DNA from 3 places in the Streptomyces sp. NRRL F-5755 genome. Region 3 is predicted to be linked to each of the others. Evidence: riboswitches for the same ligand, from Rfam matches in the RefSeq annotation. Region 3 holds a riboswitch; each other region holds the start of a gene.
What was found. Region 3 has a riboswitch for thiamine pyrophosphate ahead of ADK86_RS28085 (thiamine ABC transporter substrate-binding protein). Riboswitches for the same ligand answer to the same signal wherever they lie in the genome.
Positions count from the first base shown of each region.

Region 1 (10,767 bases), on a different contig from region 3:
CGGATGCCGTGCCGCTGGAGCACGGACAGCACCGAGCCCTGCACGGTCGGATCCAGGCGGCGCATGGCGACCGTCGTCAGCTCCGTACCGGAGGCGAGCAGCGCCCGCTCCAGGATGTCCAGGCTGGGCGCCCCGCCCGTCCCCATGATCAGACGGGAGTCGAAGGTGGTGTCGGCGATGGTGAAGAGATCGTCGGCCATGTCCGCGGATCAGCCTCCCTGGACTGCGGTGAGAACTTCGACGCGGTCGCCGTCGCCGAGCGGGGTGGCGGGCCACTGGCCGCGCGGCACCACCGTCTCGTTGACGGCGGCGGCCACGCCGCTGGAGGCCGAGGTGAGCCCGGCGACGAGCCGGTCCAGGGTGAGCCCGCCGGGGACCTCGCGGGGCTCGCCGTTCACGGAGACGCTGATGGACGTGCTGACGGTCATGCGGGCTGCTCCTGAGGGGCGGGTGCGGGCATGGGCGCGGCGCCCGGCCGGGCACCGTACGGCTGCGTCGTGAAGCGGTCCGGGGCGAACGGCAGGGCCTCCTCCGGCAGCGGGCCGCCGGTCAGCGCCGCCGCCAGCACGTCGCCGGTGACGGGCGTCAGCAGCACCCCGTTGCGGTGGTGGCCGGTGGCCAGAAGCAGGCCGGGCAGCGCGGTCGGGCCGAGCAGCGGCGCGTTGTCGGGCGAGCCGGGGCGCAGCCCGGCGCGGGTCTCGACCAGCGGCAGTTCGGTGATGCCGGGCACCAGTTCGTGGGCGTCCCGCAGCAGTTCGTAGACCCCGCCCGCGGTGACGGTGGTGTCCCAGCCGAGTTCTTCGGTGGTGGCGCCGACGACCAGCTCGCCGTCCTCGCGCGGTACGAGGTAGAGCGGGCCGCCGCGCACCACGGCCCGTACGGTGCGGGACAGAAACGGTACGCCGCCGGGCAGCCCCTCGGGCATGCGCAGCCGCAGCACCTGGCCCTTGACCGGCCGGACCGGCGGCAGCACCTCCTCGGGGACGCCCGCCAGCCGCCCGCTGCGGCTGCCCGCGGCGAGCACGACCTGCCCGGCCGCGATCCGGCTCCCGTCGGCCAGCTCCGCGCCGGTGGCCCGGCCCCGCTCGACGGTCAGCCGCTCGGCGGTGGTGCGGTGGAAGGCGACCCCGGCCCGCTCGCAGGCGGCGAGCAGCGCGGCGGCCAGCCGGCGCGGATCGATCTGGTGGTCCCCGTCCACGCGCAGCCCGCCGCGCACGCCCGGCGCGAGCATCGGCTCCAGGCGCCGGCACTCACGCCCGCTCAGCCACTCGGAGTCCAGTCCGCTGCGGCGCTGGAGGGCGTGCAGATCGCGCAGATAGGCGCGGTCGTCGGCGTCGAGCGCGACGGCCAGCGTGCCGCACCGGCGGTAGCCGAGGTCCCGGCCGCTCGCCTCGGCCAGCTCCGCGGCGAAGTCCGGATAGCGGCGGGCGGAGGCGAGGTTGAGGCCGAGCAGCGTCTGCTCGCCGTAGTGCAGTTCGGTGACGGCGGCCAGCATGCCGGCCGCGACCTGGGCGGCGCCGCCGCCGGGCGCCGGGTCGGCGACGGCGGTGCGCAGCCCGCGCTGGGCCGCCCGCCAGGCCGTGACCAGGCCGATGATGCCGCCGCCGATGACGAGGACGTCCGGGGACGCCGGTACCTCAGGGGACGTCGGTACCGAGGTGGGCTCCGAGGTCCGTACGGACGGCTGTGCAGGTGGATGCATGGGCGTCCAGCCCCTCCCTTCGCCGGCATGACCCGGATCAGGTTCGTACGGTCGGAGGCCGCAGCAGCCTCCCTCTCAGCCCGGTGCGTCCGGGCTCCCGCGAGTGCGTTCCCCGCAACCCTAGTACGGGCCGCCGACGCGCCGTAAGGGAACACCGGGGGCGGGGAACGGGGTGTGAACACGGGGCGTCGCGCGGCCACCTGAGGGTGACCGGCCGTGACGTTGTGTCATAGATCTCGTTGCGCGGAGCTCGGGGTCGCGCGACACGCCGTCCTAGAGTGATCGGGTGACCGAGCAGACGCAGCCCCAGGACCCCGCCCGCGCGCGCCAGGGCGGCGAACCCGCCGAGCGCGCCGCCGAACGCGCCCGGCGCGTCGTCATCGTCGGCGCCGGCCTGGCCGGTGTACAGACCGCCGTCGCCCTGCGCGAACAGGGCTGGCGCGGGGTGATCACGGTGCTCGGCGACGAGCCGCACCGGCCGTACGACCGCCCGCCGCTGTCCAAGGCCGTGCTGCTCGGCAAGGCCGACGGCTCGACCTTCGACGTGGACTTCGAGGCGCTCGGCATCGACCTGCTCCTGGGCCGGCACGCCACCGGACTCGCGCCCGCCTCGAAGGTGGTCGAGACCGATGCCGGACCGGTCGAGTACGACCATCTGGTGATCGCGACCGGTGCCGAACCGGTCACCCTGCCCGGCTGCGACGGCCTGCCGGACGTCCATGTGCTGCGCACCATCGACGATGCCGAGCGGCTGCGGCCGGTGCTGGCCGAGCAGCGCCAGGTCGTGGTGGTCGGCGCGGGCTGGATCGGCGCCGAGTTCACCACCGCGGCGCGCGAGGCGGGCTGCCGGGTCACCGTCGTCGAGGCCGCCGACCGGCCGCTGGCCGGGGCGCTGCCCGCCGAGGTCGCCGCCCCGATGGCGGCCTGGTACGAGGACAGCGGCGCCCAGCTGCGCACCAACGCCCGGGTCGCCGCCCTCACCGAGGGCACGGTCACGCTCGCCGACGGCGCGACGCTCGCCGCCGACGCGGTCGTGGTCGGCATCGGCGCCCGGCCCGCGACCGCCTGGCTGGCCGGCTCCGGCGTCGAACTGTCGCCCGAGGACCGCTCCGTACTGGCCGACGAGCGGCTGCGCACCTCGCTGCCCGACGTGTACGCGGTCGGCGACTGCGCCTCCTTCCCGTCCGCCCGCTACGGCAGCCGCCTGCTCGTCCACCACTGGGACAACGCCCTCCAGGGCCCGCGCACGGTCGCCGCCACCCTCGTCCGCGGCGAGGCCGAGGGCCCGGTGTACGACCCGGTCCCGTACTTCTGGTCCGAGCAGTTCGGCCGCTTCGTGCAGTACGCCGGGCACCACACCGGCGCCGACGAGACGGTCTGGCGCGGCGACCCGGAGAGCGCGGCCTGGTCGGTGATCTGGCTGCGCGACGGCGTGCTCGTCGCGCTGCTGGCGGTGGGCCGGCCGCGCGACCTGGCGCAGGGCCGCAAGCTCATCGAGCGGGGCGCGGCGCTGGACCGGCAGCTGGCCGCCGACGCGTCCGTACCGCTGAAGTCGGCGGCCGTCTGAGGCCCGGCGACGGGCCCGGGCAGGGGTCTCGTACGGGTGCCTGCCTGCACCGATGGCGATGCCCCGCTACCGGCTGTCAGTGGGAGGTGGCAGGCTTGTCCCGTGACCGAGATTGACGCAAAGATCGATGGACTCGTTCCCGCCTGGCTCACCCTCCCCGACATCGCCGAGATGATCGGCGTCGAGGTGACGCGTGTGCGGCAGCTGGTGAAGGAGGGCCAGCTGATCGCGGTGCGCCGTGGCGAGAACCGTGCCCTTCATGTGCCGGCCGACTTCATCAAGGACGGCAAGGTCGTCAAGGGACTCGTCGGGACGCTCACGCTCCTGCGGGACGACGGCTTCGCCGACGAGGAGATGCTGGAGTGGCTCTTCACCCCCGACGAGACACTGCCCGGCACCCCCGCCCAGGCCCTGCGTGAGAATCGCGGTACGGAGGTGAAGCGCCGAGCCCAGGCGCTCGCCGTCTAGCAGCGCCTGACCGGGCCGCGGGCACGTCCGCGGCCGTTCGCCGTCGCTGCCGCACCCGCGGCCGCGACCGTTTCGCACCACGAGGGCGTACGGGCCGGAAGGCCCGGCCCGTACGCCGCAGACCTGGGGGGACCCGCCCGATGACCACCGCACGCGACGCCCTGTCCGACGCCCGGCTCTACCTGTGCACGGACGCCCGCAGGCGCCAGGGCGACCTGCCGCAGTTCCTGGACGCGGTGCTCGGCTCGGGTGTGGACATCGTGCAGCTGCGCGACAAGGGCATGGAGGCCGGCGAGGAGCTGGACCACCTGGAGGTCTTCGCGGACGCCTGCCGCCGGCACGGCAAGCTGCTGGCCGTCAACGACCGCGCCGACGTCGCGCACGCCATCGGCTCGGACGTGCTGCACCTGGGGCAGGGCGACCTGCCGGTGCCCGCCGCCCGCGCGATCCTCGGCGACGACGTCCTGATCGGCCGGTCCACCCACGCCGAGGCGGAGGTGGACGCCGCGCTGGCCCAGCCCGGCGTGGACTACTTCTGCACCGGTCCGTGCTGGCCCACCCCGACCAAGCCCGGCCGCCCCGCCCCCGGGCTCGGCCTCGTCCGGTACGCCGCCGCGCGGCGCCCCGAGCGCCCCTGGTTCGCGATCGGCGGCATCGACGCGGACAACCTGGACGAGGTGCTGGCGGCGGGCGCCCGCGGGGTCGTCGTCGTACGGGCGATCACCGAGGCCGAGGACCCCGGAGCCGCTGCCGCCGCCCTGGCGAAGCGGGTGCGCGCCCACGGAGCATGAGCCGTTCGGGGCGCTCCGCCTGGACGTGAGATGGCCGCCCGGTGTCCAAGGCGTGGACCGGAATGCGGCTATCCGGGCATTTCGTCGGAGCTGGTTGGTGTGCGCTGCACCCGTGGATAATCTGCACGTATGGCCCTTGGCACAGCTTCCACCAGGACTGATCGCGCGCGGACCGTGCGCGACCTGCTCGCTTCCGGCAAGCAGTCGTATTCGTTCGAGTTCGCCGCCCCGAAGACGGAGAAGGGCGAGCGGACGCTGTGGAACGCCATCCGCCGCATCGAGGCCGTCTCGCCGACCTTCGTCTCGGTGACCTACGGCGCGGGCGGCACCTCCCGCGAGGGCACCGTGCGCGCCACCGAGCGGATCGCCACCGACACCACCCTCACCCCGGTCGCCCACCTGACCGCCGTCAACCACTCGCTGGCCGAGCTGCGCAACATCATCGGGCAGTACGCCGACGCCGGCATCCGCAACATGCTCGCGCTGCGCGGCGACCCGCCCGGCGACCCGATGGGCGACTGGGTCCAGCACCCCGAAGGCGTGCTGTACGCCGCCGAACTGGTCCGGCTGATCAAGGAGTCCGGCGACTTCTGCGTCGGCGTGGCCGCCTTCCCGGAGATGCACCCCCGCTCGACGGACTGGGACACCGACGTACGGCACTTCGTCGACAAGTGCCGGGCCGGCGCGGACTTCGCCATCACCCAGATGTTCTTCTACGCCGAGGACTATCTGCGGCTGCGCGACCGGGTCGCCGCCGCGGGTTGCGAGACGCCCATCATCCCGGAGATCATGCCGGTCACCAACGTCCGCCAGATCGAACGGTTCGCCCAGCTCAGCAACGCGGCCTTCCCGCCCGAGCTCGCCGAGCGCATCCTCGCCGTCAAGGACGACCCGGCGGCTGTACGCTCCATTGGCATCGAGTACGCGACACAGCTGTGCGCGCGCCTGATGGCCGAGGGAAGTCCCGGGTTGCACTTCATTACCCTGAACCACTCCACGGCGACGCTGGAAATCTACGAGAACCTGGGGCTGCACCAGCAGTCCTGACGGCGGTTTGCCGCACCACGCCGGCTGTGGAGCGGCGGAAGAGGGGCGTATATGGGCTTGGTGGTCCTGTACATCGCATTTGCCTGTGTCGCGCTCTGGCTCCTCGGCGAAGTGCTGCTCCAGTACAAGGCCCGGCTGCGGTGGCGGCTGCTGGCCTTCACCGGCTTCCTCGGCGTGGTCGTCGGTGTCGTCATTCCGTCGGTGATCGTCATAGCGGTGGGCGCCATCGCCTTCGCCGTCGGGCAGACCTACGTCACGCTCTCCTTCCGCAGCGGCTTCTCCGAGGGCTGGGCGCTGCGCGGCAAGCGGGGCGACAGCGGCAAGCGCGGGGAGAGCGGCAAGCGCGCTGACAACCGGCGGCGCCGGGCCCGGGGCGGCGGCCGGGCCGCGGCCGCCGGTCCGACGCTCCAGGTCTCCGACCTGGAAGCCGTCCCGGCCATGGAGGGCGCGGGCGCCGGGGGAGCGGATGCCGCCCCGGCCGCGTACGACGGCACGGATCCCTTCGCCCCGCAGGACGGCTTCCCGGCCCGGACGGGAGCCCACGACGGCTACGCCGGCACCGACCCCACCGAGGTCTACGCGCCCCAGCCGATCCCCGAGGACACCGGCCAGTACGGCATATACAGCTCCGACGCGCGCCCGCAGCAGCCCGGCTATGCCGCGTACGACGGCTACCAGGACTACGGCCAGGGCGGCTACGGCTACGACGGTGGTTACGGGGGCGCCGCCGCCCAGGGCGGGCAGGACGCCTACACCGACCACTACAGCGCTTACGGCACCGGCCAGGACCAGAGCCAGGCCCACCAGCCCCACGCCCAGGGGTCGGGCCAGCAGGCGCCCTACTCCGATCCGTACCTCGGCTCGCAGCAGTACGCCGGGCAGTACGACCCGTACGAGCAGCCCGACGCCTTCGGGGGCTCGCCGGGCTACCCGGGGCAGCAGTACACCGGCGTGCAGGACCCGCAGTCCTCGTACGGCGAGACGCCGCCCGGCGGGGTGTGGGTCCCCCAGCAGCGCGGCAACGAGCCCGCCCCCGAGCAGCCGTACCCGCCCTACCAGCCCCCGCAGAACCAGGGCTTCGACGGGCAGCAGTACCGCTACTGAGCGGGCGGCGGCAGCGCCGGCGAGCGGGCGGGCGCGCTCCGGGTCACTGGGAGCCGCGCCAGTCGTCCCCGTTCACGATCAGGCCCGCGACGAGAGCGCCGGACATCCCGGCATGTGCCAGCCCGCCGCCCGGGTGCGTCCAGCCGCCGACCGCGTACAGCCCGGGTATGCGGGTGCGGTTGGCGGGGCGCAGGAAGCGGCCCCCGGCACCGGCCAGCGCCGGGCCCGGCACCGACTCGCCTTCGGCGGGCGGCAGCACGGCCCGCCACAGCACCCGCTCCCGCAGCCCGGGTATCGCCGCTTCGGCGGCCTCGATCAGCCGGTCGGCGGCGGCCGCCAGCGCGGCCGTCTCCTCAACTGCCGTCTCGTGCGCGTCACTTCGGGGCTCGGCCGACGCGGCCGGTGCGCCGCTCCCGGCAGCGGCGGGGGACCGGGCCAGGTCCCCGTACGGTGCGATCGCGGCGCTCAGCGTCACGGCCTCGTGGTCGTCGTCGGGCCGGGACTCCGGGTCGTCCGGGCGCAGCACCGTCACCGTCGGACGGTCGCACAGCGTGCCCGGACCCGCGCCGAAGACGGCCGCCAACTCCGCGGCGGGATCGGCCGCGTGGACCACGGTGCGGTGTGCCGCGTCCGCCGGGCGGGGGCCGCGCAGCGCGAGCGCGACCGTGAACCGGCCGGGCGCCCGGGGGCACTCGTCCGCCGCGGGCCGTACGTCGTCCGCGCCCCACGGCTCGCGGCCCTTCAGGAGCGCCGTCAGCAGGTCGGGGGCGATGCCCGCGACGACCGTGTCCGCCTCGGCGCAGCTCCCGTCGCGCAGCTCGACGCCCGCCGCCCGGCCGTCCGCCTCGACGATCCGTGTGACCTCGGCGCCGAAGGTGAACTCCACCTTCCGGGCCAGGCAGCGCTCGTACAGCGCGTCCGCCAGCGCCCGGATGCCGCCATGCGGATACCAACTTCCGAAAGTCTGCTCCATGTACGGCAGGATCGCGGCGCTCGCGGGGGCGGTGCGCGGGTCGAAGCCGTACGCCACGGCGTAGCTCTCCAGGAGGGCGGTCAGCCGGGGGTCCTTCAGCTCGCGGCGGGCCACCTCGGCGAGGGTGCCGTCCGCCGCGGGCCTGCGCCGCCCGAACAGGCCGCGCTTCGGCAGCGCCGGATACGGGTCGCGCCCCAGCACCTGCCAGTCGGGCCACAGCGGCTCCTCCAGCAGCGGCCGGCGGGTGCGGTCCCACGCCTCGCGGGCGCGGCCCAGGAAGTCGCTCCAGCGCTCACCGGCGCCCGCGCCCAGCGCGCCGTCGAGCGCCGCGAGGACGCCGGCCCGGGAGGCGTTCGGCAGCGAGACGGCGGTGCCATCCGCGAAGACATGGCGGGCGGCGGGGTCGACCTGGGACAGCTCCAGCACGCTCTCCAGCGGCTCGCGGCCGGTCTTGACGAACAGGTCGCGGTAGACGGCGGGGAGGTGCAGCAGCCCGGGGCCGGTGTCGAAGCCGAAGCCCGCGCGCTCGAAGCGGCGCACCGCGCCGCCGTACGTGCCGTTACGTTCGTACACCGCCACCCGGTGGCCCGCGACGGCCAGCCGGGCGGCGGCCGCCATCGCGCCCATCCCGGCGCCGATCACCGCAATCCGTGCCATGCCTGCGACTTTATCCGGCGGCACCGACAATCCGGCCGGGGCCTGCCCGTGACCTGGGCCGGAACGCCACAGGCCCCGGCTCAGCCCACCGGCGTGCCTGTCCCGCGCGTCCCCGCCCCGTGCGCCGCCGCCATCCGCCGTTCCTCGCGCCGCTGCCTCCTGCGCCGCAGGAAACGCCGTACCCGGGACCACAGGAACGCCACCAGCAGGATCCCGCCGACCAGCAGCACCCCGGCGATGATCGCCGCGGCCACCGGGTGGAACACCGCGAAGACGACGATGCCCGCGACCCCCAGGTCCTCCAGCGTGCTCAGCACGAAGTTGCTGGCCGGTTCGGGCGAGGTGTTCACCGCCATCCGCGTGCCCGCCTTCACCAGGTGGCTCACCAGCGCGCTGGAGCCGCCCACCGCGCCCGCCGCCAGCTGCGGCAGCGACCCGTCGTGGCCGGCCAGCAGCGCCGCCACGACACCGCCGGACACCGGCCGGATCACCGTGTGCACGGCGTCCCACACCGAGTCCACGTACGGGATCTTGTCGGCGACGGCCTCGCACAGGAAGAGCACCCCCGCGACGATCAGCACATCGGGACGCTGGAGCGCCTCGGGCACCTCGTCGGCGACGCCGGTCGCCCCGAGCACGCCGAGCAGCAGGACAACGGCGTAGGCGTTGATGCCGCTGGCCCAGCCGCTGGTGAAGACGAGAGGGAGTACAGACACGCAGGAGATCGTAACCAGCCGCTGCGCGCCGGTGCTCAGGATTGAGTACCCGTACTCAGTCCCCGAGATGAGTAGGTACGCGGATGGGCCGCCACCTGCGCGGACGGAAGAGTGGGGGCCACGGAAGGGAAGCCGGGCCGGCACCGCCGACACGGGGCGGCGGAACGGCACGGCAGCCCGGACGTGACGGGGGAGCACGGGGGCTCCACGAGGGAGTGCACGGGGGTGCGGGGCCCCACGGGGGAAGCGCTGTCCTGGACGGATCGCCGGGGGAACGATCCGCTCCGGGGCAGCGCGCCAGTACGACGGCGGCGGTGGCCGGCACACGATGCCGGCCACCGCCGCCGCTTCCGTATGCGCGCGGCGCGCCTACGGGTGCCCGCTCACCCGGCCCTGCAACAGGCGCGACAGGGACGCGTGCACATCGTCGATCGACCGGTGCGGCTGGTAGGACTGCCAGTCCAGCGCCGCCACCAGCACCATCCCGAACAGCGCGGACGCGGTCAGCGGGATGTCGATGTCCTCGCTCAGCTCGCCGCCCGCCACCGCCTCCCGGAGCACGCCCTCCACCACCGTGATCGCCCGTTCCCGCACCACCATCAGCGTGGACTGCCAGGCCCGGTTGGTCCGCCACAGCTCGGCCACGTACAGCTGGGTCAGCGCCGGGTAGCGGGCGATGAAGTCCAGCCCGGCGCGGATCATCGCGTCCAGCGCGTCCACCCGGGTGCCGCCCCGGGCGGCGGCCCCGTCCGCGGCCTCCTGGAGGGAGGTGGCCAGCAGCTCGATGCCGTGCCGCAGCAACTCCTCGAAGAGTTCGTTCTTGCTCGCGAAGTTGTAGTACACGGTGCCCTTCGCGACCCCCGCCCGCTCGGCGATCTCGTCCACGGTCGTGGAGGAGAAGCCCTGTTCGGCGATGAGCGTGACCGCGGCCTCGAAGAGCTTGCGCCGGGTGGCCTGGCGGCGCGTGCTGGAGCTGTCCATGGGAGTGATTGTGCCGCCCCCGGCGGCCCGCGCGCTCACAGGCTCAGCTCCGGGTGGAGGTCCTTCAGCCGTACGACCTGCTTCCCGCGCGCCGCCCAGGCGGTCAGCGCGAGCGCCGCCGCGGTGAAGGCGAGCAGCACCACGCTGCCCTGCCACACGGGCGTCAGCTCGCCGCCCGTGATGAGCCGCCGCAGCCCCTCCACGATGTAGGTCATCGGCAGGAACGGGTGGATCGCGTTGAAGAAGCCGGGGCTGGTCTGGACCGGGTACGTACCGCCCGCCGACGTCAGCTGGAGCATCAGCAGCGCCAGCACCAGGATGCGGCCGGCCGGCCCGAACCGGGCGTTGAGCCACTGCACGATCGCCGCGAAACAGGCCGTGGCCAGCAGCAGGAACCCGACCGTGCCGGCCGCCCGCTCCATGTGCAGGCCGAGCCCGAAGCGCAGCACGGTCATCAGGGCGGCCGTCTGGAGCACCCCGAGGGCGAAGACCGGCAGCCATCCGGATACCGCGATCCGCCAGGCGCCCGCGCCCATGGCGAGCGCGCGCCGGTTGAGCGGCGGGATCAGCATGTAGGCGACCATCGCGCCGACCCAGAGGGAGAGCGGGATGAAGTACGGGGCGAAACCGGTGCCGTAGTTGGGCGCGCGGTGCGTCGCCTCGGAAGCGAGCTGCACCGGGTCGGACATGACACGCGTACGGGCGTCCCGGTCGTGCTTGTCGTAGTCGGGGATCTGCCGCACACCGTCGTGCAGGCCGCC
Region 1 covers NZ_LGCW01000262.1:52,676-63,442, reverse strand. Annotated here, with positions in the region: gene ADK86_RS22155 (thiazole synthase) at 1-200, opposite strand, end outside; gene thiS (sulfur carrier protein ThiS) at 210-428, opposite strand; gene thiO (glycine oxidase ThiO) at 425-1,702, opposite strand; TPP riboswitch at 1,700-1,813, opposite strand; gene ADK86_RS22140 (FAD-dependent oxidoreductase) at 1,989-3,269, shown strand; gene ADK86_RS22135 (Rv2175c family DNA-binding protein) at 3,372-3,737, shown strand; gene thiE (thiamine phosphate synthase) at 3,878-4,528, shown strand; gene metF (methylenetetrahydrofolate reductase [NAD(P)H]) at 4,658-5,575, shown strand; gene ADK86_RS22120 (hypothetical protein) at 5,627-6,679, shown strand; gene ADK86_RS22115 (phytoene desaturase family protein) at 6,723-8,309, opposite strand; gene ADK86_RS22110 (DUF4126 domain-containing protein) at 8,390-9,025, opposite strand; gene ADK86_RS22105 (TetR/AcrR family transcriptional regulator) at 9,395-10,006, opposite strand; gene ADK86_RS22100 (YhgE/Pip domain-containing protein) at 10,042-10,767, opposite strand, start outside.
Region 1: it holds a riboswitch for thiamine pyrophosphate, as region 3 does, so the genes downstream of both, thiO (glycine oxidase ThiO) here and ADK86_RS28085 (thiamine ABC transporter substrate-binding protein) in region 3, are expected to answer to the same signal.

Region 2 (7,474 bases), on a different contig from region 3:
GGGCAGAGCAATGGCCGGCAAGGGGACGTTCGCAGGACTTCCGTGGTGGGTGACGTGGGTCGTGGTGCCCGTCGTCCTGCTGGTGGTGTTCGGCAGCCTGATCGCCAGCGCGGTCGGGTTCCTGATCGGCCTGCTCTTCAAGGTCCTCATCGCGGTGGCGCTGATCGCCGGTGTCGTCTACCTGGTGCGCAGGCTGACCGGCTCCTCGTCGTCCTCCTCGCGGAGCGAGTGGTGACGGAGGCCGCCGGAACGGCCGGGCGGTACGCCGGGGGCCGGGCCCGGGCCTGAGTCCGCCGGGCGGGGCGTGGCCCCGCTTCCGGTGGGCGGGCCTGTCTCCGTTGCCGCACCGGGCGGTACGTCCGCTCTCCCGTCCCCTCCACCGCCCCAAGCTGTACGCCCCGCTCCTCCTGGGAGCGGGGCGTTTGCCTTTCCGGGCGGGGCCCGCTGCGGTCAGGCGCGTCCTGCCTTGTTTCGCCCCGCCCCCTGCCCGGCCTCCGCGGCCTGGGCAACCTCGCGAACCAATCGCCCTGCTGTCCCCAGCGGCCAAGCTAGAGTGCCGTTCGCAGGCGTCTTCCGGATGGTGACGTTCCGGAAAACAACGTGTCAGGCACGGCTGGACCGGGCGTCGACGACGGGGCCCCTGGGAGACGCGGTCGCAGCGGGAGCGACTCCCGCCGTCGGGGCCGACCCGCGCCCCGGCGTCCCGATCAGGGGGGTTGGCGTTGGCAATGGCGAACGGCGAATCCGTCTCGCACCCGACATTGATCGGCTCGGTCCAGCGGGCGCTGCGTCTGTTGGAGGCGGTGGGCGCGCATCCCGCCGGTGCGCCCGCCAAACAGCTGGCCAGAGAGGCGGGGTTACCGCTTCCCACGACGTACCACCTGCTGCGGACCCTGACGCACGAGGGCTACCTGCGGCGCGAGAACGGGGTGTTCGTCTACGGCGAGGCCGCCGGCACCATCGGGCGGGCGGGCGCCGAGTGCCGTCGCCGTGCCGAGATCGCGGACGCGCTGGCGGTCGCGGGCAAACGGCTCGACGCCGCGGTCTACTTCGCCGTCTACCGGGAGGGCGAGGTGGAGGTGGTGGCCACCACCGATGATCAGCGGCGGCCGCCGGTGGAGGAGTGGGCGGACTTTCGTACGACGGCTCACGCGCACGCGATCGGCCAGTGCCTGCTGGCGCAGCTCGACGAGCAGGCCAGGAAGGACCATTTGGCGCGGTATCCGGTGCAGCCGTTGACGCCGTACTCGGTGCGTTCCGAGGACGACCTGCTGCACCGGCTGGACAGTGTGCGCCGCGCCCAAGTCGCCTATGAACAACAGGAATATGCCTTGGGCACAGTATGCTCGGCGATTCCCATCCAGGTCGGTTCGGCGGCCGCGACCATGGCGATTTCCCTTCCCGCGAGGGACGCTCAGCGGCTACACTGCGTCACCGATCGACTACGCAGAATGGCGGAGGCGACACTCACGACACTCGCCTTCTCTATCAGTATCTGAAAAATCACTCCTTGTGATCCGCTTGCACGTGACCGACGATGGCGTCAATGGGGCCAAGAGGGACGATTCCTGGCCATCTCCGACCAAGTACGGGGCAGAGGTTGATGACCGACACAGTTCAGGCAGAAGTGATCATGAGTTTCCTCGTGTCCGAGGAGCTCGCTTTCCGTATTCCGGTGGAGCTGTTCTTCGATTCCGCGGACCCCTATGCGGTCAGCTTCACCTTCGATCTCCCCGGCGATACGCCCGTGACCTGGGCGTTCAGCCGGGAGCTGCTGCTCGACGGGCTCAGCAAGCCGTCCGGTGAGGGCGATGTGCGCATCGGGCCCGCCTCCTCCGAGCACCTCAGCGATGTCTTCATCGGCCTCCAGGTGGGCGATGAACGCGCGATGTTCCGCGCCGGTGCCCCGCCGCTGGTCGCCTTCCTCGACCGTACGGACCGACTGGTGCCGATCGGGGAGGAAGAGGTGTGCGACACGCTCGACTCGACGTTGGACCGCATTCTTTCGGAGGCGCAGAAGGCGGGATGAACGGCGGCCGGCGGGCCGGGCGGCTCAGCGCGTCGGCGGGCCGTTGCCGGCCGCCCGGCTCCGTGCGCCCATGCGCCCGCGGGCCGTTGCCGGCCGCCTGCCCGGCCGGTTCAGCGCGCGCGCCGCCGCTTGCCGTGCCCACCGCGTACGGACCGCCGGCCCGAGCCGCTCCGCCCCGTACCCACGCCCCCTACGCCCTCGCCCGCCCCCGTAAGACCGGAACCCCGCCCCGCGCCAGGTGTAACGGCACCCCCGGCGCCCCGGTCCGCCGAGACGACCAGCGCGGCCAGCAGCGTGGTCAGCGGTACGGACGCGACCAGCCCGATGCTGCCCACCAGCGTCCGTACGATCTCCTCGGCGACCACCTCGCTCGTGGCGACCGTACCGACACTGCTCTGTGCGATCGAGAACAGCAAAAGCAGCGGCAGCGCGGCGCCCGCGTAGGCGAGCACCAGCGTGTTCACGACGGACGCGATGTGATCACGCCCGATCCGCATCGCCGACGAGTACAGCTTGCGCCAGCCCGCCGACGGGTCCGCCTCCTTCAGCTCCCACACCGCGGCGGTCTGCGTCACGGTCACATCGTCCAGCACGCCCAGCGAACCGATGATGATGCCCGCCAGCAGCAGGCCGCGGATCTCGATGTCCGGGTACAGGCCGTGCACCAGCCCGGTCTGGTCGTCGGTGTTGCCGGTCAGCAGCGCCCACCCGATGAAGAGCGAGCCGAGCAGGCCGATGAGCAGCAGGGAGACGAGCGTGCCCAGGACGGCGACGGACGTACGGGCCGTCAGGCCGTGGCACATGTAGAGGGCGACGAGCATGATCGCGCTGCCTCCGACCACAGCGACCAGCAGGGGATTGGAGCCCTGGAGGATGGCGGGGAGGATGAACAGCGTCAGGACCGCGAAGCTCACGACCAGCGCGACGAGCGCGAGCACGCCGCGCAGCCGTCCGACGACGACCACGGCTGCCGCGAAGATGGCGGCAAGTACCCACATCGGTACGGTCCGGTCCACATCCGTGACCGAATACTGCAGGTCTTTGGGCGCCTTGGGCGCATACGCGACCACGACTCCCTGACCGGCCTTGTAGTGGCGGGTGGCGTCCGGCGTCACGATCGACTCGAACCGCCGTCCGGTGTCCTTGCCGGTCGTCACCTCGATGACCGCCCGCTCGCAGTGCTGGGGCCGCTGGGGGCCCGCGGGCGAGGACGGTTGCTGCTGCGAAGGTTGCTGTTGCTGCTGGGCGTGGACGTCCGCACAGTTCACCTCCTCCACCTTCACCACCTTCGCCTTCTCGGTCGGCTGGTCGAAACCGACACCGGACGGCTTGTGGCCGGGCGCCCCGCCCGGCCACAGCACGACCAGTCCGGCCAGGACCGCGACGGCGAAGGGAATCAGCACGGCGGCGATGACCTTGCGCAGATGACGGGAGACGGGCGCGGCCGGGGCATGGCCGTGGGCATGGCTGTGCCCATGGCCGGAGGCGTGCCGGTGGGCGTGGGCACCGTCCCCGGGCGCGGCCGGTCCGGGGGCGTGAACGCCGTCCCCGGCGGCGCCGGTCCCACGGCCGTCACCCGGCACGGCGTGCCGCGGATCGGTGCCGTGCCCGTGCGGCTGACCTGAAGCGTGGTGGTGCGCGGAGTGCGAGGGCTCGTTGCTGGTCACCGCCCGATCATCGCAAGAACCGGCAGGGCCCCCTGTTCACCGCGCCACACCGGCCGCTACCGTGGTGGCACCTTTGCAATCGCGGGAGCTCGGAGCACCGGGCTGAGAGGGCGCTGAACTCCGTACGGGACGGCCGGCCGACGCCGGGACGCCGCCACGGGAACCGCTGCGTCGACCGCCGAACCTGTTACCGGGTAATGCCGGCGTAGGGAGTGGGTCTTCATGACTCTGCAGGATGCACGCACGCCCGAAAACGGCCGGGGCTCCGCCAAGGAGATCGGCTGGCACAAGGGCTACCTCAGCGGATCGCGGCCCGACCTGCGGGTCCCGGTCCGCCGTGTGCACCTCACCAACGGCAAGGACGTGACGCTCTACGACACGTCCGGACCGTACACCGATCCCCACATCGAAACGGACGTCCGCCGCGGCCTCGCGCCGCTGCGGGAGAACTGGATCATCAGCCGAGGAGACACCGAGGAGTACGCGGGCCGGCCGCCCCGCCCCGAGGACGACGGCCTCAAGCACACCTCGCCGCGCGGCGGCCTGAAGAACCTCGACGCGGTCTTCCCCGGCCGCCCCCGGCAGCCGCGCCGGGGCCGGGGCGGTGCCGCGGTCACCCAGCTCGCGTACGCGCGGCGCGGCGAGATCACGGCGGAGATGGAGTACGTCGCGATCCGCGAGAACGTCTCCCCCGAGTTCGTACGGGACGAGATCGCGGCCGGCCGGGCCGTGCTGCCCGCCAACGTCAACCACCCGGAGATCGAGCCGATGATCATCGGCAAGAACTTCCTGGTGAAGGTCAACGCGAACATCGGCAACTCCGCCGTCACCTCCTCGATCGAGGAGGAGGTGGAGAAGATGACCTGGGCGACCCGCTGGGGCGCCGACACGGTCATGGACCTGTCCACCGGCCGCAACATCCACACCACCCGTGAGTGGGTGCTGCGCAACTCCCCCGTCCCCATCGGCACCGTCCCCCTCTACCAGGCACTGGAGAAGGTGGACGGCAAGGCCGAGGAGCTGACCTGGGAGATCTACAAGGACACCGTCATCGAACAGGCCGAGCAGGGCGTGGACTACATGACCGTCCACGCGGGCGTCCTGCTGCGCTACGTGCCGCTGACGGCCCGCCGCAAGACCGGCATCGTCTCGCGCGGCGGCTCGATCATGGCGGCGTGGTGCCTGGCGCACCACAAGGAGTCGTTCCTCTACACCCACTTCGAGGAACTCTGCGACATCCTCGCCTCCTACGACGTCACCTACTCCCTCGGCGACGGCCTGCGCCCCGGCTCCATCGCGGACGCCAACGACGACGCGCAGTTCGCGGAGCTGCACACGCTCGGCGAGCTGAACTCGATCGCCAAGCGGCACAACGTGCAGACGATGATCGAGGGCCCGGGACACGTCCCGATGCACAAGATCAAGGAGAACGTCGACCTCCAGCAGGAGATCTGCGAAGAGGCCCCGTTCTACACGCTGGGCCCGCTGACCACCGACATCGCGCCCGCCTACGACCACATCACCTCGGGCATCGGCGCGGCGATGATCGCGTGGTGGGGCACCGCGATGCTGTGCTACGTCACGCCCAAGGAGCACCTGGGCCTGCCGGACCGGGACGACGTGAAGACCGGCGTCATCACCTACAAGATCGCGGCCCACGCGGCGGACCTGGCCAAGGGGCACCCGGGCGCCCAGGAATGGGACGACGCCCTGTCCGACGCGCGCTTCGAGTTCCGGTGGGAGGACCAGTTCAACCTGGCCCTCGACCCGGACACGGCCCGCGCCTTCCACGACGAGACGCTGCCGGCGGAGCCGGCGAAGACCGCCCACTTCTGCTCCATGTGCGGCCCGAAGTTCTGCTCCATGAAGATCAGCAGGAGCATCACGGAGCAGTTCGGCGGCGAGGACGGCGCGTCCCCGGAGGAGGTCGAGGCGGGGATGCTGGAGAAGTCGAAGGAGTTCGCGGCGAGCGGGAACAGGGTGTACCTGCCGATGGCGGACTGAGTGACGTACGGGAGGCCCCGCGGGCCCGGGGCCTCCCGTATCCACGTAGGCGCTGACTAGCCTTTACGGGCGAGCAGATGAACCTCACGGAACTGCCGCCGGTCGGTCGGCTGGGGCTCGCGCACCATCCGGGCCACCTCCGCCAACCCGGCCGTGCGCAGCAGCCCGGCGAGGTGATCGGGCCACCACCGGTAGGCCGGCGCGACCGCGTGATCGAAGACCTGCGTCGGGCACGACGCATCCTCGCTCGCCGAGAAGCCGATCAGAAGGTGGCCGCCAGGGGCCAGCACACGGTGGAACTCCGCCAGGATGGCGGGCACTTCCTGCGGCGGAGTGTGAATCATGGACCAACGCGACAGTACGCCGCCCAGGGCTCCGTCGGCGATGTCCAACGCGGCCATCGAGCCCACATCGAACCGCAGGCCCGCATAGTGCTGCCGAGCCAGCTCGATCATCGCGGCAGAAGCATCGACGCCGAACGCCGCCAACCCCAGCTCGCCCAGATAAGCAGTGACATGGCCGGGCCCACACCCCAGATCCGCGACCTGACCGCCCCCGTTCGTGCTCACGACTTCGGCGAAGACGCCCAAGGCCGCGCGAGCCAGAGGGCTTTCACGCAGCGAGTCGCGGAACAATTGCGCGTAGGTGGTGGCGGCGGCGTCGTAGGCGTCGCGGGTTGTGGTGAGGGAATCGTGGTCGGGCATGGGGGTGACAGTACTTTTTTTTGGGGGGTGGGTGGGAGGGGGCGGGGGGCTCGCGAAAGTCTCATGTTCGTTATCCACAGGGAGTGACCTGCGAACTTGCGTAAGACGTCTGGCCCATAGACGGTTCACGCGAGACTGTCGGAGCGGTCTCCACGGTTGTCCACAGGCTGGCGTGAGCCCGGAAGCCTGGACGTCGTGCGACGACGGACAGGCCCGTAGCCGGTCAGCGGCGCAACGTGTACATCGGCGCTCCGTCGGACCCGACCCCGACCTGGCGGAAGCACCCCCGTTTGAGCAGCATCCGCAGCGAGTCGTGTACGCGGTGTTCGGTGAGGCCGGTCCGCTGGGCGATCACCCGCAACGGGTAGCTCGCGACTGCCGAGTTGACGAGCGCGGGGGCCAGGTAGGCCGCTACGGCCCAGATGTCCCCGGTGACGACCAACTGGCCTTCCTTCCAGTCGGCGAGCAGTTCGTCGGCTGTCAAACTGGCCTGCTCACCCGGGGGTTGGGCGCCCGCATCGAGCTTGTCCGCGATGCGGTCCAGCGAGTCGGCGATCCGGCCGAACAACCGCATCTCCTGGCGCCGCAGGTCGGCGTACTCCTCGTCCACGCGGAGGTTGCGCTCCTCCAAGCGGACGATGGCGTCGGCGACCTCCGCGGGCATGGCGTAGGCCATCGGGGCACTGGGGCCCGGCAGGGGGGCCTCGGCCTTCCGCAGGCTGTATGAGCCCTCGCGCTGGATCGTGACGATGACCTCGGACACCCATTTCTTGAACGGGAGGCACGAGGGCTTGGTGCAGCCGTTCACCAACAGGACCAAGCCCTGAAGGTCCACCATCTGCAAGTCTCGGCGCCACCCCCGACCTGCGGGAACGCCGCAACTATGACTCCCAGTCACTGTCTTGAGCAACTCTCGTCGCCCCTCCGGAACGTGATCCAGAAGGGCCTTTCGGGTGGTCGTGTAGCCCAGTTCCCGACAGATATCCGCTGCGGGAAACCAGTGCTCCCCGTTGGGCAGCGTGATCCTTCGTACGCGTGCTCCTGTTGCCGCGTACACGAAGTCGGCGACA
Region 2 covers NZ_LGCW01000137.1:78,942-86,415, forward strand. Annotated here, with positions in the region: gene ADK86_RS15305 (DUF5326 family protein) at 11-235, shown strand; gene ADK86_RS15310 (IclR family transcriptional regulator) at 729-1,499, shown strand; gene ADK86_RS15315 (SsgA family sporulation/cell division regulator) at 1,604-2,029, shown strand; gene ADK86_RS15320 (YibE/F family protein) at 2,140-3,696, opposite strand; TPP riboswitch at 3,768-3,925, shown strand; gene thiC (phosphomethylpyrimidine synthase ThiC) at 3,919-5,700, shown strand; gene ADK86_RS15335 (class I SAM-dependent methyltransferase) at 5,757-6,404, opposite strand; gene ADK86_RS15340 (Bro-N domain-containing protein) at 6,628-7,474, opposite strand, start outside.
Region 2: it holds a riboswitch for thiamine pyrophosphate, as region 3 does, so the genes downstream of both, thiC (phosphomethylpyrimidine synthase ThiC) here and ADK86_RS28085 (thiamine ABC transporter substrate-binding protein) in region 3, are expected to answer to the same signal.

Region 3 (10,767 bases):
CCATGGCCGTCGTCACGATGCGGGAGCTGCTGGAGAGCGGCGTCCACTTCGGGCACCAGACCCGCCGTTGGAACCCGAAGATGAAGCGCTTCATCTTCACGGAGCGCAACGGCATCTACATCATCGACCTGCTCCAGTCGCTGTCGTACATCGACCGCGCCTACGAGTTCGTCAAGGAGACCGTCGCCCACGGCGGCTCGGTGATGTTCGTCGGCACCAAGAAGCAGGCCCAGGAGGCCATTGCCGAGCAGGCGACCCGCGTGGGCATGCCCTACGTGAACCAGCGCTGGCTCGGCGGCATGCTGACCAACTTCTCGACCGTCTACAAGCGCCTGCAGCGCCTGAAGGAGCTCGAGCAGATCGACTTCGAGGATGTGGCCGCCTCCGGCCTCACCAAGAAGGAGCTCCTGGTCCTCTCCCGCGAGAAGGCCAAGCTGGAGAAGACCCTCGGTGGTATCCGCGAGATGCAGAAGGTGCCCAGCGCCGTCTGGATCGTGGACACCAAGAAGGAGCACATCGCCGTCGGCGAGGCGCGCAAGCTCAACATCCCGGTCGTGGCGATCCTGGACACGAACTGCGACCCGGACGAGGTCGACTACAAGATCCCGGGCAACGACGACGCGATCCGCTCCGTCACCCTGCTCACCCGCGTGATCGCCGACGCCGTCGCCGAGGGCCTCATCGCCCGCTCCGGCGCCGCCACCGGCGACCAGAAGCCGGGCGAGAAGGCCGGCGAGCCGCTCGCCGAGTGGGAGCGCGACCTGCTCGAGGGTGACAAGAAGGCCGACTCCGAGGACGCCGCCAAGGCCGAGGACAAGCCCGCCGAGGCCCCCGCCGCCGAGGCTGCCCCCGAGGCCGAGAAGCCGGCCGCCGAGCAGGCCTGACGCCGCACGACTGGTTGACGACGGCGGGGGAGAGCGCCAAGCGCGCTGCCCCCGCCGTCCACCCGTAGATCTTTCGACTGTCGAGATTTCGAGAAGAGATTCACAGACCATGGCGAACTACACCGCCGCGGACGTCAAGAAGCTTCGTGAGCTGACCGGCGCCGGCATGATGGACTGCAAGAAGGCCCTGGACGAGGCCGAGGGCAGCGTCGACAAGGCCGTGGAGATCCTCCGCGTCAAGGGCCAGAAGGGCGTCGCCAAGCGCGAGGGCCGTTCGGCCGAGAACGGCGCCGTCGTCTCCCTCATCTCCGAGGACAAGACCTCCGGCGTCCTGCTGGAGCTGAAGTGCGAGACGGACTTCGTCGCCAAGGGTGACAAGTTCCTGGCCGTCGCCGACGCGCTGGCCGCGCACGTCGCCAAGACCTCCCCGGCCGACATCGAGGCGCTGCTCGCCTCCGAGATCGAGGCCGGCAAGACCGTCCAGGCGTACGTCGACGAGGCCAACGCCACCCTCGGCGAGAAGATCGTCCTGGACCGCTTCGCGCAGTTCTCCGGTGGCTACGTGGCCGCCTACATGCACCGCACCATGCCCGACCTCCCGCCGCAGGTCGGCGTCCTGGTCGAGCTGGACAAGGAGAACGCCGAGGTCGCCAAGGACGTCGCGCAGCACATCGCCGCGTTCGCGCCGAAGTACCTCACCCGTGAGGACGTCCCGGCCGACATCGTCGAGAACGAGCGCCGCGTCGCCGAGGCCACCTCGCGCGAGGAGGGCAAGCCCGAGGCCGCCCTCCCGAAGATCGTCGAGGGTCGCGTCAACGGCTTCTTCAAGGAGAACACGCTGCTGGCGCAGCCCTTCGCGAAGGACAACAAGAAGTCCGTCGAGAAGGTCCTGGAAGAGGCCGGTGTCTCGCTGAAGCGCTTCGCGCGCATCCGCGTCGGCGCCTGAGCCCAGCCGTGGGCCTTGTCGCCAAGGCCAGCGAATGACCTACGGCCCCGCTAGGGTCGTACGCAGTCGGCCGCGTACCGGCCGGCCGCAGATGTGACGAGGAGGCCATTGCCGTACAGGGATCTGAACCAGACCCCCGGCAATGGCCTTCTTCGTATGTGCACGAGGAGAGCGTGATGAATCAGGGTGCCGACGGCGCGGACACAGCCCACAAAGCCGACAGCGAAGGGAAGGGACGCTTCCTGCTGAAGCTGTCGGGCGAAGCGTTCGCCGGCGGCGGCGGACTGGGTGTCGACCCCGATGTCGTGCACGCCATCGCCCGCGAGATCGCGGCCGTGGTCCGGGACGGCTACGAGATCGCCATCGTGATCGGCGGCGGCAACTTCTTCCGCGGCGCCGAGCTCCAGCAGCGCGGCATGGACCGGGCCCGCTCCGACTACATGGGCATGCTCGGCACGGTCATGAACTGCCTGGCCCTCCAGGACTTCCTGGAGAAGGAGGGCATCGACTGCCGCGTCCAGACCGCCATCACCATGGGGCAGGTTGCGGAGCCCTACATCCCGCTGCGCGCCGTGCGGCACATGGAGAAGGGCCGCGTGGTCATCTTCGGGGCCGGCATGGGGATGCCGTACTTCTCCACCGACACCACCGCCGCCCAGCGCGCCCTGGAGGTCGGTGCCGAGGCCATGCTGATGGGCAAGAACGGGGTGGACGGGGTCTACGACGCCGACCCCAAGAAGTTCCCGGACGCGGTGAAGTTCGACGCTCTCGAGTACGGCGAGGTCATCACCCGCGACCTCAAGGTCGCCGACGCCACCGCCATCACGCTCTGCCGTGACAACAAGCTTCCGATCCTCGTCTTCGAGCTGCTCGCCGAGGGCAACATCGCGCGCGCGGTGAAGGGTGAGAAGATCGGCACGCTCGTCAGCGATCAGGGCACCCGGGCCTGACGGCCCCAACTGCCGTATTGCCGTACGGGCAGCGCGCCGTACGGGCGGCAACCCCGGGTCGGGGGAAGACCCCGGCACGGGGATGGACAACTGCCTGCCGGTCGGACACCGTGCAGGAGAAGACGCGCGGCAGGGGCGAGGCTCTGCTTCTTACCGAAAAGACCAGGAGCAAGTGGTGATCGAAGAGATCCTCCTCGAGGCCGAGGAGAAGATGGAGAAGGCCGTCGTGGTCGCCAAGGAGGACTTCGCCGCGATTCGCACCGGGCGTGCGCACCCGGCGATGTTCAACAAGATCGTGGCGGACTACTACGGCGCCATGACGCCGATCAACCAGCTGGCGTCGTTCTCGGTGCCCGAACCGCGGATGGCCGTGGTGACCCCGTTCGACAAGAGCGCCCTGCGCAACATCGAGCAGGCGATCCGGGACTCCGACCTGGGCGTCAACCCGAGCAACGACGGCCACATCATTCGTGTGAACTTCCCGGAGCTCACCGAGGAGCGCCGCCGGGAGTTCATCAAGGTCGCCAAGAACAAGGCCGAGGACTCGAAGATCTCGATCCGCAGCATCCGGCGCAAGGCCAAGGAAGCCCTCGACAAGCTCGTCAAGGACAAGGAGTCCGGCGAGGACGAGGTGCGCCGGGCGGAGAAGGAGCTCGACGACACCACCGCGAAGTACGTCGCGCAGGTGGACGAGCTCCTCAAGCACAAGGAATCCGAGCTCCTCGAGGTCTGATGAACGAGTCATCCTGGGGGGCCCCGCCTGGCGTCGGCCGAGCCGGTCAATGGGGACCACCCGACCAGGGACCCGTCGGTTCGGCGGGTCCCGCGCATGACTGGGGCGCGGCGGCGCAGACTCGCCCCATGCCCATCGTGCCCGACGCAGGCGGACACCAGGACGACGACCGGAACCCTCTGGACGACGACCGGGACCACCGGGACGACCCGGGGGCCGCTCGGCTGAGCGGCCCCCTGTTCCGCGATGAACAGCCGCAGGAGCCCATGCCCACCTCTTTGCCGGGGTCCGACAGCTCGGAGCAGCCCCACAAACCGCAGAAGAAGAGCGCGGGACGCAATCTCCGGGCCGCCATAGGCGTCGGGCTCGGCCTCGGCGCCGTCATCCTGTTCTCGCTCTTCGTCTACAAGCCGCTGTTCGTGGGCGTGATAGTCATCGCGGTGGTCGTGGGCCTGTGGGAGCTGACCTCGCGGCTGTCGGAACGCAAGGACATCAAGGTGCCGCTGGTGCCGCTCGCGCTCGGCGGTACGGCGATGGTGGTCGCCGGCTACGTCCGCGGCGCGGAAGGCGCCTGGGTGGCAATGGCGCTCACCGCGCTCGCCGTCCTGGTGTGGCGCATGACCGAGGCCCCGGAGAACTATCTGCGGGACGTCACAGCGGGCGTCTTCGCGACGTTCTACGTGCCCTTCCTGGCGACGTTCGTGGCGATGATGCTCGCCGCCGACGACGGACCGCAGCGCGTCCTGACGTTCCTGCTGCTGACCGTCGTCAGCGACACGGGCGCGTACGCGGTGGGCTGGCGCTTCGGCAAGCACAAGCTCGCGCCGCGCATCAGCCCCGGCAAGACCCGCGAGGGGCTGTTCGGCGCCGTGCTGTTCGCCATGGTCGCGGGCGCGCTGAGCATGGAGCTGATCATCGAGAACGGGGCCTGGTGGCAGGGCCTGCTGCTGGGCATCGCGGTCGCCGCCAGCGCGACGCTCGGCGACCTCGGCGAGTCCATGATCAAGCGGGACCTCGGCATCAAGGACATGGGCACGCTGCTGCCCGGCCACGGCGGCATCATGGACCGCCTGGACTCCCTCCTGCCGACTGCCCCGATCGTCTGGCTGCTGTACGTCATCTTCGTCGGCTCCGGCTGACCAGCGGTTTCCCGTACGTACGAGGGGGCCCGCCACATCGAGTGGCGGGCCTTTTCGTACGCCTGGACGGGCCCCGATCCGCGTCGGCGATCGTCACTTCGTACGTCTGCGACACTGGAAGAACCATGCCTAAGCCCGGAGAACTCACTTTCGTCGCGCCGCGCGGGGCCAAGAAGCCCCCGCGGCACCTTGCTGATCTCACCCCCGCCGAGCGGCGCGAAGCCGTGGCCGCGGCCGGTGAGAAGCCGTTCCGCGCCAAGCAGCTGTCGCAGCACTACTTCGCGCGGTACGCGCACGACCCGGCGGAGTGGACCGACATCCCGGCCGCGGCGCGCGAGAAGCTGGCGGCGGAGCTGCTGCCCGAGCTGATGAGTGTGGTGCGCCACATCTCCTGTGACGACGACACCACGCGCAAGACGCTGTGGAGGCTGCACGACGGCACCCTCGTGGAGTCCGTGCTGATGCGCTACCCAGACCGGGTCACGATGTGCATCTCGTCGCAGGCCGGGTGCGGCATGAACTGCCCGTTCTGCGCGACGGGGCAGGCGGGGCTGGACCGGAACCTGTCCACCGCCGAGATTGTTCACCAGATCGTCGACGGCATGCGGGCGCTGCGTGACGGCGAGGTTCCGGGTGGTCCGGCCCGGCTGTCCAACATCGTCTTCATGGGCATGGGTGAGCCGCTGGCGAACTACAAGCGGGTCGTGGGGGCGATCCGCCGGCTGACCGACCCCGAGCCCGACGGCGTGGGGCTGTCCCAGCGCGGCATCACGGTCTCCACGGTCGGCCTGGTCCCGGCGATGCTGCGGTTCGCGGACGAAGGTCTCAAGTGCCGGCTCGCGGTGTCGCTGCACGCCCCCGACGACGAGCTGCGCGACACGCTCGTGCCGGTCAACACGCGCTGGAAGGTGCGTGAGGTGCTGGACGCGGCCTGGGAGTACGCCGAGAAGTCCAGCCGCCGCATCTCGATCGAGTACGCCCTGATTCGGGACATCAACGACCAGGCGTGGCGTGGCGACCTGCTGGGCCGCCTGCTCAAGGGCAAGCGCGTCCACGTGAACCTGATCCCGCTGAACCCGACCCCCGGCTCGAAGTGGACCGCCTCGCGCCCCGAGGACGAGAAGGCGTTCGTCGAGGCCATCGCCGCGCACGGCGTGCCGGTGACCGTTCGCGACACGCGCGGGCAGGAGATCGACGGCGCCTGCGGGCAGCTCGCCGCCGCGGAGCGCTGAACGCCCGCTGGTACTGTGTGATCGAACAAATGCACATTCCGACAGGGGAGCGCCACAGCGCTGAGAGTGCGGCAGTGTCACGGACCGAGCGTCACGGACACCGAGTGCCGCAGACCCTTGAACCTCGCCCGGGTCATTCCGGGTAGGAAGTTCGGTCGTCACTCATGCTGTTGCGCCCCACCCGGCCTTCGTCCGACGAAGCGCCGGGTGGGGCCGCGTCTCTTCCTGGCCAGCCAGGAGGAAAACCAGTGAGCACCACCAGAAGGACCACCGTCGTCGCGCTGGCCGTCGTGGCCGGCCTGACGGCGCTCGCCGCCTGCGGCTCGGGCGGCGGCGGGAAGAGCGCGGATTCCAAGACGGTCACGCTCGTCAGCCACGACTCCTTCAACGCCTCCAAGTCCGTACTGGAGGAGTTCACGAAGCAGACCGGCTACAAGGTCAACGTGCTCAAGGGCGGGGACGCGGGCAAGACCGTCAACCAGGCGATCCTGTCGAAGGACAACCCCCAGGGCGACGTGTTCTTCGGCATCGACAACACGCTGCTGTCGCGAGGGCTGAAGGCGGGGATCTTCAGCCCGTACCAGGCCAAGGGGCTGGAGAGCGTCCCCGAGGAGCTTCAGCTCGACAAGGCGGAGCACCGGGTGACGCCCGTGGACTACGGCGACACCTGCGTCAACTACGACCGCGCCTACTTCGCCGAGCACAAGATTGCGCCGCCCCGGACCTTCGACGACCTGCTCAAGCCCGAGTACAAGGGTCTGCTGGTCACCGAGAACTCCGCCACGTCGTCGCCCGGGCTGGCCTTCCAGCTCGGCACCATCGCCAAGTACGGAGAGTCCGGCTGGCAGGACTACTGGAAGAAGCTCAAGGCCAACGGCGTGGAGGTCGTGGACGGCTGGGAGCAGGCGTACAACGAGCGCTTCTCGGGTTCGGCGGCAGGCAAGGGCAAGGGTGACAAGCCCCTGGTGGTCTCGTACGCCTCCAGCCCGCCCGTCGAGGTGCTCGGCAAGAAGCCCGAGCCCAAGGAGGCGCCGACTGGCGTCGCGACCGGCACCTGCTTCCGGCAGACCGAGTTCGCGGGGCTGCTGAAGGGTGCCGGGAACGAGAAGGGCGGCAAGGCGCTGCTGGACTTCCTGCTGAGCAAGAAGTTCCAGGAGGACGTGCCGCTCCAGATGTTCGTCAACCCGGCGCGTACCGACGCCAAGGTGCCGGAGCTGTTCACCAAGTACGGCGAGAAGATCGACAAGCCGGGGACGGTGGCCCCGGAGGCGATCACCGAGAACCGCGAAAAATGGATCAAGCAGTGGTCCTCGCTCGTCCTGAAGTGACCGGCCGCGCGGGGCGGGCGCGCACGTCGCGGCGTACGGCCTCGCGGCTGGCGTTGATGGCCCTGCCGCTCGCCTTCTTCGCGCTCTTCTTCGCTTATCCCGTCGTCGCGATCGTCGGACGGGGGCTGAAGGACGGCGGACAGTGGCAGCTAGGCCGGGCCGGGGAGGTGCTCTCCGACCCGGACGTGCTGCACGTCCTGTGGTTCACCGTCTGGCAGGCGGCGGCCTCGACCGGGCTCACGCTCCTGATCGCGCTCCCCGGCGCGTATGTCTTCGCGCGCTTCGAGTTCCCCGGAAAGAAGCTGCTGCGGTCCGTTGTCGCGGTGCCGTTCGTCCTGCCGACGGTGGTCGTCGGTTCGGCGTTCCTGGCTCTGGTCGGGCGTGGTGGGGTGCTGGACGACCTGTGGGGCGTACGGCTGGACACCTCGGTATGGGCGATCCTGCTGGCGCACGTGTTCTTCAACTACGCCGTGGTCGTACGCACGGTGGCCGGACTCTGGAGCCAGCTCGACCCGCGGCAGGAGGAAGCGGCCCGGGTGCTGGGGGCCTCTCGCTGGCAGGCATGGCGCCGGGTGACGCTGCCCGCCCTCGCGCCGGCCGTCGCGGCCGCCGCGCTGATGGTCTTCCTCTTCACCTTCACCTCCTTCGGGGTGGTGCAGATTTTGGGCGGGCCGGCGTTCTCCACCCTCGAAGTGGAGATCTACCGGCAGACCGCCGACTTCCTGGACCTCCCCACGGCCGCCGGCCTCACGCTGCTGCAGTCCGCCGCCGTACTGGCCCTGCTGGCCCTGCACGCCTGGACCGTACGGCGGCGGGAGGCCACCCTCACACTGGTCGCCCCCGCGCAGACGGCACGGCGCCCCCGGGGCATGGGGCAGTGGGCGCTGCTGTGGGGCACGCTCGCCGTGATCACGCTGCTGTTGGTGGTGCCCCTGGCCGTACTGATCGAGCGGTCCTTCGCCGGGCCGGACGGCTACGGGCTCACGTTCTACCGGACGCTGCAGTCCGCCGCCTCCATGGACAGCACCTTCGCCGTCGCCCCGCTGAACGCCCTGTGGAACTCGCTCGCCTACGGGGCTGCCGCCACGCTGATCGCCCTGGTGGTGGGAGGCCTGGCGGCGGCCGCGCTGACGAGGCGGGGCGGCAGGCTGGTGCGGGGATTCGACGCGCTCCTGATGCTGCCCCTTGGCGTCTCCGCCGTGACCGTGGGTTTCGGCTTTCTGATCACTCTCGACAAGCCGCCGCTCGATCTGCGGTCGTCCTGGTGGCTGGTACCGCTGGCACAGGCGCTAGTCGGGGTGCCCTTCGTCGTACGCACCATGCTGCCCGTGCTGCGCGCGGTGGACGAGCGGCTGCGGGAGGCCGCGGCGGTGCTCGGGGCCTCGCCGTGGCGGGTGTGGCGCGAGGTCGACCTGCCGCTGGTGCGGCGGGCGCTGCTGATCGCCGCGGGCTTCGCCTTCGCCGTGTCGCTGGGCGAGTTCGGCGCGACGGTCTTCATCGCCCGGCCGGACAACCCGACCCTGCCGGTCGCCGTGGCGCGGCTGCTGGGGCGCGCCGGGGAACTCAACTACGGGCAGGCGATGGCCCTGTCGACGATCTTGATGGTGGTGTGCGCGGGCGCTCTGCTGACGCTGGAGCGCGTCCGCACCGATCAGGCCGGAGAGTTTTAGATGGCGGAACACGCTGACACGGTGGCGGACAAGGCACTGCTGCGCCTGGAAGATGTCACCGTTCGCTTCCGGGACGGGCAGCCACCGGCCCTGGACGCGGTGGACCTGAGCGTCGCCGCGCAGGAGATCGTCTGTGTGCTGGGGCCCAGCGGCAGTGGCAAGTCCACCCTGCTGCGGGTCGTGGCGGGCCTGCAGACCGCCGACGCGGGACGGGTGTTCCTGGAAGGCCGCGACCAGTCGGGTGTCCCCACGCACCGGCGTGGCGTCGGGCTGATGTTCCAGGACCATCAGCTCTTCCCACAGCGAGATGTCGGCGGCAACGTGGCCTTCGGCCTGCGTATGCACGGGGCGTCCCGCGCCGTGCAGGACCGTACGGTGACCGAACTCCTGGACCTCGTCGGCCTGCCGGGCGCCCAGCGGCGCGCCGTGGCGGCCCTCTCAGGCGGCGAACAGCAGCGCGTGGCGCTGGCCCGCGCCCTTGCGCCCCGGCCCCGGCTGCTGATGCTGGACGAGCCCCTCGGCCAGCTCGACCGCGGCCTGCGCGAGCGCCTGGTCGTGGAGCTCCGGCGAGTCTTCGGCGAGTTGGGTACGACCGTGCTGGCCGTGACGCACGACCAGGGTGAGGCGTTCGCGCTGGCCGACCGGGTGGTGATCATGCAGGAGGGCCGCATCGCGCAGAGCGGCACACCGCTGGAGGTCTGGCAGCGCCCCGCCACCGAGTTCGTCGCCCGCTTCCTCGGCTTCGACAACGTGGTGACGGCGACCGTACGGGGCGAGGCGGCCGACACACCGTGGGGCAAGCTCCCTGTCCCGGAGGGGACGCCGGACGGGGTGTGCCGCCTGCTCGTACGTCCGGCCGGCGTACGGCTCACGAGCGCCACGCAGGGCCTGCCCTGCACCGTTACGGCCCGCACCTTCCGCGGCACCCACGTCACACTTCTTCTCCAGCCCGGAGACGGCCCGCAACTGGAGGCGGCATGCGCGCTGCGCGACGCCCCGGAGGACGGGGAGACGGTGGGCGTCGCGTTCCTTGCCGGGGATGTCGTGGTTCTGGAGCGCTGAGGGGCGTCCCTACGAGGAACTGGCGTGGGGCGCTCGCCATGGGGCGCCCCGCCCGGTCGTCCGCCCCGGTGTCAGCTTCCGGTGGCCGCTCTGTCCGGTGCCCGCCTGCCGTCCTCGGTCGCTGCCCCTGCCCCAGTCGCGTGCGCGGGGGCCGTCGAACCGTCGTCCGGCGCCGTACCCGTGGCTTCGGCGCCGCCCTCCGGCTCGCCGAACCAAGCGACCGCGACGGCGCCGGCCACCGCGACGACGAACCCGAGTATGGCCATCCAGGCGAAGCCCGGACGGGAGGAGTCGCCGAGCCACAGCACCCCGAGGATGCCGGGCACCACCGTCTCGCCCACCACCAGTGCCGCCGTGGCGCCGTTGACCGAACCGATCTGGAGGGCCACCGTGTGCAGGTACATGCCGCCGACACCGGCGACGAGGATGGCGTAGAGCGCCGGGTCGGCCAGCAGCGTGGGCAGGTGGAACGGGTCGATGCCGTTCAGTACGCGTACGCCGACGCCGAGCGCGCCGAAGCCCAGGCCGGACAGCAGGCCGGCGAGGATCGCGGCGCGGCTGCCGAGCAGCCGGACGATCAGCGTGCCGCCGCCGATCACCAGGACCGAGGCGACCAGCAGCCACCAGTGGGTGGCCGTCGAGGCGTCACCGCCGCCCTCCGGGCCCGCGGCGGTGGCCAGCAGGACCAGCGCCGAGCAGACCACGCCGATGGAGACCCACTCGCGCGCGTTCAGCCGGATGCCGAGCAGTTTGATGCTGAGCACGGCGGTGATCACGAGGTTGGCGCTGATGACGGTCTGCGAGAGGAACAGCGGCAGCAGCC
Region 3 covers NZ_LGCW01000282.1:313-11,079, forward strand. Annotated here, with positions in the region: gene rpsB (30S ribosomal protein S2) at 3-884, shown strand; gene tsf (translation elongation factor Ts) at 994-1,830, shown strand; gene pyrH (UMP kinase) at 2,007-2,780, shown strand; gene frr (ribosome recycling factor) at 2,956-3,513, shown strand; gene ADK86_RS28075 (phosphatidate cytidylyltransferase) at 3,513-4,652, shown strand; gene rlmN (23S rRNA (adenine(2503)-C(2))-methyltransferase RlmN) at 4,778-5,884, shown strand; TPP riboswitch at 5,918-6,051, shown strand; gene ADK86_RS28085 (thiamine ABC transporter substrate-binding protein) at 6,133-7,212, shown strand; gene ADK86_RS28090 (ABC transporter permease) at 7,269-8,882, shown strand; gene ADK86_RS28095 (ABC transporter ATP-binding protein) at 8,883-9,944, shown strand; gene ADK86_RS28100 (hypothetical protein) at 10,016-10,767, opposite strand, start outside.